One region of the Allocoleopsis sp. genome, then DNA from elsewhere that is predicted to be linked to it. Evidence: riboswitches for the same ligand, from Rfam matches in the RefSeq annotation. Region 1 holds a riboswitch; the other holds the start of a gene.
The links. A riboswitch is a leader RNA that binds a small molecule or an ion and turns the genes downstream of it on or off. The one in region 1 is predicted to bind cyclic di-AMP.

Region 1 (3,181 bases):
CGTAAAGCCTACCCCCTCGTTACCTGTGATGGCTCGCGTATTCCAGGGTTCTGCCACCATGTAGGCTTGCATTGCCCCAATCCGCACGTTATTCACCATCTGGGGTGGTGGAATGATGATCACCCGAAACTCGTCTGAGGGATTGACACCTGCGGCGGCAGATAAGTAGCGAACAAAATATTCGTAGATGGCAGAACTTAAGACAACTGCCCAAATACGTTGTTCTGGGGGTTGGCTGTCAAAGAAGCCTCGGAAATCCTTGCCAAATTCTTCTAAGTTGCCGTTGTAGTCTCGCCACGGACGGACGCCATAGTTCCACATTTTTTTGTTCATGGTCATGGAGTTGCCGTGCCGATGAATCGTCATCGCTGCACAAAGGGGCGCATGGCGGGCACCTTCAGCACCGATTCTGGCGTTAGTAACTGCCCCAGAAACCACAGGTGCGGCATCGAGACGCCCAAAAATAACGCCATCGCGAGAGTTGGCCCAGCTTGCTTCGCGGCTGAGTTTAACATTGAGTCCGTATTTGCGGAAGAAGCCTTTTTCCCAGGCGATCGCAAACGGTGCACAATCATTAACGGGCACATACCCAACGGTAAGATTGGGTTTTTCTAGGGTTCTGGGGTCTACAACGGGTTCTAAGGCTAAGGCTGCTGCGGAGAGTTGATCGGGTGCAGTAACGCCCTTGATGGCACAAGAGGATAAGGCCAATCCTGCTGCCGATGCGCCTGCTTGTTGCAGAAATCTTCGTCGATTCAAAGAATTCATGGCGGTATTAGGGGATTGGGGATGGGGTGATAGTTTATTGATAATCCTGGGGAGTAAGTTGAAGGATTCTCCCGCTCTCCCTTGCTCAGTTGTTGTTGATTAGTAGTCGCAAGATGAATCAGCTACCCTCGTAGCTGAAGCTAATCCATTGTCAGTTGCTCTGAAAGCTTTAGCGAGAAGCTTGAACTGGGCGACGAGTCACCCAAGCTTGAAATTGGCCCAAGGCATAGTCAAGAACTAGGCCGGTTACGCCAATCACAACCACTGCCAAAAACACCGAACTCAAATTTAAGCGGTTCCATTGGTCCCACACGAAGAAGCCAATGCCGATACCACCGGTGAGCATTTCCACAGCAACAATAACCAGCCAAGCAATCCCTAAGCTGATGCGTAACCCGGTGAAGATGTAGGGTAAACTCGCAGGCCAAATAATTTTTGTAACTCGTCGCCAACGGGGCATTTCCAGCACTCGTGCTACATCCAAATAATCTTTGTTAATGCTGGATACGCCGAGAGCCGTGTTAATAATCGTGGGCCACAACGAGGTGATAAAGATGACAAATATTGCCGAGGGTTCTGCTAGGTTAAAGATTGCCAGTGCGATCGGCAACCAAGCCAAAGGGGATACGGGTTTAAAAATTTGCACCAAGGGATTGAAAATCAGCATGGCTTCTCTGGACATGCCAATGAGAAACCCCAAGGGAATCGCCACCGCAGCGCCAAGGAGAAATCCCAGTAACACGCGCCTTAAGCTTGCCAATAATAACCAACCGAGTCCTAAGTTACCAGGGCCTTTGCGAAAGAAAGGGTTTGCGTATTCTGCGCTATCAATCAGTGCTTGAAGCGGGGTGGGCATTAACTCGCTTAAGAAGGTGGCAGCAAACCACCACAGCAAGAGAACTCCTGCAAACCCAATCGCTGGGAATAAGACAGCATCTCGGACAATTAATGGTCGTGCTTTTTTCCAAGACGACTGAGCCGCAACTGTGAGGATCGCAGCCAAATTTAGCTGGAATACCATTTGCAATGCCTCCTGTCAATATCAGGTACAAACAACCTGAGCAGTACCAGCCAGGATACTGACGAGATCGAGACATTACAAAGAATGCTGACTCTTCAGTCTCCTCTCAGTGCCGACGAAGTTAGCTGACGGGCTAGGACTGAGAGATGTCCTTCTCTACTTCTGCTTACAAAACGAAACAGAGTTTAGAGATACGCCCCAAATATTGGTTCCTCCGCTCCAGCTTTACCGATTGTTTGGGTTACTACCCTGGTGAGCCGCTGGATTAGGCTGACTTACTCTAGTTAATGCAAAACTATACCATAGCTTTTCAATTTTGTTTCTCTTTCCCAAGAAATAGTTGACATTGCCTGGAGCTGTGCTGTTAATAAGGTAATAAGGCAGGCACCCACTCGGCAGACTTCGTTTTTGATTCAGGGGTTGGCAGTGGCTCTGTTGGGGGAATCAGTCAGAATTACTTTAAAAGAGACACGGCGATTCAATCCTCCATCCTGTTGCGTCAGCTCATTAGGCAAAAGTTCATTGGGGTTTACCACCTCGGCAGAAACATAAGTAGTGTTGATTCCTTGAGATACAAGAGTAGATATAACAGCCTGAGCACGCGCTTGGCTTAGTCTAAGATTTGCCTCTTTTGAGCCTGCCTTGTCTGTGTGCCCTAAAATTTTAATCTGAATATCTCTATCTAAAGAATAGGCGGAATCTAGGAGTTTTTGAATTTGACTGACGAGCGTCTGTAAGGTAGCATCCTGACCGGGTTCAAGTTCTGTAGAACCTTTACTAAAATAGAGGACTTGTTTCTCAATCTGTTCTTTTAAAGACTCAAATTCTTTTAAATCCGTCTCTGTAAGATTGTCCTGAAATTGAGTAATTCCAGGAATGAATCGTGCCCTTTTTCGGGTTTCAATAATCCATTCATGAGAAGCGTAACCCGTAGCATAGAGAATACGGTTTTCATCGACTCTCAACGCCACTGTTTTAGGCGCTTGTAGCAACTCCTCTGCTCTTTTTTCGATTATTTTTGCATCGAGTGAGAGGTAAGGCTCCCATCGACTGATGACTGCATTTGGGTTAACATTGGCTTGTTTGATCATCCTGATAGGATCGGCTGCCAATGGATCATGCAACCCTGAGATAAAATATTTACCAAGACGTTTCTGGGCATTTATCACCGTAATCCCAGGCTCGGCGTTCAGTTTTTTCAGATAAGCTTCCCAGCGGCGGTTGTCTCTAATAGAAAAAAAGCTCCAAATCCCTAGAGCGATCGCTAGTGCGCTTCCTAAAGCCCATACATAACGATATTGCTGTTCTTGTTTGACTTTATACTGAGATTGAAGGCAAGCTTCAAGATCAGATCGGCTGGCTTCAAATACTGACAAATCGCCATCAAAAGAA
Region 2 (3,181 bases), on a different contig from region 1:
CACACCTACAAACACCACAAAAAATACAGAGAGTTGGCGTCCTCAGTCTTCGCAGACTGCTAACCAATTGGAAATTTTAGAGTTTTCCAGCTATTTTCCGCTTTCACCTCTTTTACCCATTGTTCCGGACGCAGACAAAAAAAGAAATCGTATCAGAGATTGCGCCAATCTAAAAGCAAAAAGAAGGGTTTGACGGATCAAACCCTCCAAGGATATAAAATCTAAGGATAAATACCCCTGCCATTAAGTGGGGTGTTAGCGTGAATTGTCTTCTTGACGGGTAGCTCAGCTTAGGGAGTTCTAAGCGGGGTACTCTCTGGCCTTTGAATCGCTAGCGTTTAGCGAAGAAGGCTAGCGCTAACGCACAAGCGGGACGGAGTAGCACACCCTCGGAATGTCAGTCGGATAACTCTAAGCGCCTCGCTTCAGGGCGCTCTCGACCTGCCGGAATTCCTGTTCTAGGCGATTCTTCAACTTTTGCGGTAAGGGACGGTTAGGGTAAGAGCTATAATGACCCGCTAAAGAATTCAAAGCTGTTCGCATCGTGGTGAAAGAGCTGAGGTTAGTCACTGAGCTATCTCGCCGATAGCGGGAGGCAAACTCATTAATTGCTCCACGCGCTTTTGATTGAGCTTCTGCTTTGTCTGGTGCATCCTCCGGTAATTCAATGGCTGTTCTCAAGTTTTGCAACAAGGCCAACGTATCTTGGCGATAATCTCCAGTCAAACCTGCAACACTGGTTGAGGAACACCCCATTAGACCAATCACAACAACCAAAATGAGGGCAACAAGACGTGATATATAGCGCTTCATCAGCATGATTCACAACAAACGGATTTTCAAAATTAGAACCTATCCTATCTTGGATTGGTGCTTTCGGGGATCGCCTTACCTGTATTACACCCACACTCCACGTTCTGCTTCCATCTATCACGGAAATTAGAGACTAAGTAATAGAGAATCGAAGAGCAATTACTATTTTTGACGTTTGACTGTTGAGCTTTATGTGCTTAAGCACCTTTATCAGCTGATAGCGCAATATTTAGTAACCAATTGTTAGAAAACGATACCTCTTGAGATGTTGATTAATCCTGTAAAACGCAATACAATGATATTCTAATGTAATTCAAACGTATTTCATGTAAGTCGGCCTAATTCAGTTTCAGGGTTACAAAGGCACCTATATAAAAACTGAAACTGGAACGGGGGAACCATTTATGGGGCGCATCTTCTGTTTCAATCTCTTCTTCATTTAAGGAGATGAAAGGAGACGGACATCTCTCAGTCCTAGCCCGTCAGCTAACTCCGTCGGCATCGAGAAGAGACTGGAAGCTCAGCATTATTAATTAATGTTTGTGTTTTCGTCAGTGTCCTTGGCTGGTACTAGTCCGATTCGTTGACCTGTCCTTGACTCTGAGAAGATGACTATATCAATCGTACCTCCTGAGTTCAAGCCAGGGCAGCTACTCATGAGGTGAAAAAGTATCATGCTTATCAATGAAAAGAGCCGTCTTGCGTTGATTTCTGTTAGTGGCGACCCAGCCGCAGAAATTGGAAAAGAAGAGGCCGGTGGGCAAAACGTTTATGTGCGTCAAGTTGGATTAGCACTAGCTAAACAGGGTTGGCATGTGGATATGTTTACTCGCCGAATCGATCCCGATCAAGCGAATATTGTTCAACATGAGCCTAATTGCCGCACAATCCGATTAACGGCTGGACCAGCAAAGTTTATTAATCGAGATCAGGTCTTTGGCTATCTGCCAGAGTTTGTACAGCAATTTCAGGCATTCCAGGAACAAGAAGGATACCAGTATCCCTTGGTGCATACCAATTATTGGTTATCTTCTTGGGTCGGGATGGAACTGAAAAAGCTCCAACCTTTGAAACAGGTGCATACTTACCACTCGTTAGGAGCGGTTAAGTATCGGGCTGTGAGTAACCTTCCTGCGATCGCTTCGACGCGGTTAGCAGTGGAAAAAGCTTGTCTGGAGACAGCGGATCGGATTATTGCGACAAGTCCTCAAGAAGAGGAACATATGCGGAATCTGGTTTCTTCTAAAGGAATGATTGAAATCATTCCCTGTGGTACAGATATCGAGCGGATGGGCTCGATCGCACGAAAAGAGGCGCGGGAACAACTGGGGATTCCACCGGAAGCCAAGGTGGTGCTGTATGTGGGTCGATTCGATCCACGTAAGGGAATCGAAACTTTGGTCAGGGCGATTGCTCAATCCCGGTGGAACGGCAATACCAATGTGCGGTTGATTATTGCGGGTGGTTTCCGTCCAGGTCAAAGTGACGGTATGGAGTGCGATCGCATCAAAGCTATTGTTAAAGAACTCGGCCTAGAGGCGATGACCTTCTTCCCTGGACGACTCACGGATGCTGAGCTACCCAGTTACTATGCAGCCGCCAATGTGTGTGTAGTTCCCAGTCACTATGAACCCTTTGGGCTGGTCGCCATTGAAGCTATGGCTTGTGGGACGCCCGTAATTGCCAGTAAAGTGGGCGGCTTGCAGTTTACTGTTATCCCAGAAGTTACAGGATTACTGGTGCCACCCCAAGATGAAGCCGCCTTTGCCCAAGGGATTGACCGCATCCTGAGCAATCCCGCTTGGGCAGACCAGTTGGGTGAAATTGGTCAACAACGGGTAGAAATTGCGATGAGCTGGGAGAGCGTTGCTCGTAGGCTTAATTCTGTTTACAGTAAACTGATGTCTCAAGTGGCTGTCAAATCTGTTCAAAAACCGCAGGTGGCGGCGTAATACACTTTATACCAAATCCGACTCGTACACTCCTTTAATTTTTTGGGTAATGGGTAATGGATAATGAGAAGTCCCAACCCCTTACCCGTTAAATAATAAGAGGGTGAGCAAAACGGATTTGGTATTACTCAAAAACAGTGAGTACTCAGCCGTCCGCAGGGGTCACTCAATCACGGGTCGCTGTCACTTTTAACCGAATCGTCCGCTTACATAGTCTCTAGTCGCTTCTTGCTGTGGGTTTTGGAAGATATTTTCCGTGTGATCGCATTCCACCAAATAGCCCATTTTCCCACCCTTTTCAGTTGCCTTGGCATTAAAAAAGGCAGTCATATCAGCCACTCGCGTGGCTTGCTGCATATTGTGAGTCACAATCACAATGGTGTAGTTTTCCTTGAGCTGATGCATCAATTCCTCGA

Region 2: it holds a riboswitch for cyclic di-AMP, as region 1 does, so the genes downstream of both, V6C93_RS13535 (glycosyltransferase) here and ntrB (nitrate ABC transporter permease) in region 1, are expected to answer to the same signal.

The regions. Positions count from the first base shown of each region.
Region 1 is NZ_DATNPA010000595.1:4,904-8,084, forward strand. It holds gene V6C93_RS28565 (ABC transporter substrate-binding protein) at 1-768, opposite strand, end outside; gene ntrB (nitrate ABC transporter permease) at 938-1,789, opposite strand; cyclic di-AMP (ydaO/yuaA leader) riboswitch at 1,885-2,042, opposite strand; gene V6C93_RS28575 (OmpA family protein) at 2,203-3,181, opposite strand, start outside.
Region 2 is NZ_DATNPA010000282.1:20,600-23,780, forward strand. It holds gene psb27 (photosystem II protein Psb27) at 412-813, opposite strand; cyclic di-AMP (ydaO/yuaA leader) riboswitch at 1,180-1,329, shown strand; gene V6C93_RS13535 (glycosyltransferase) at 1,488-2,765, shown strand; gene pstB (phosphate ABC transporter ATP-binding protein PstB) at 2,955-3,181, opposite strand, start outside.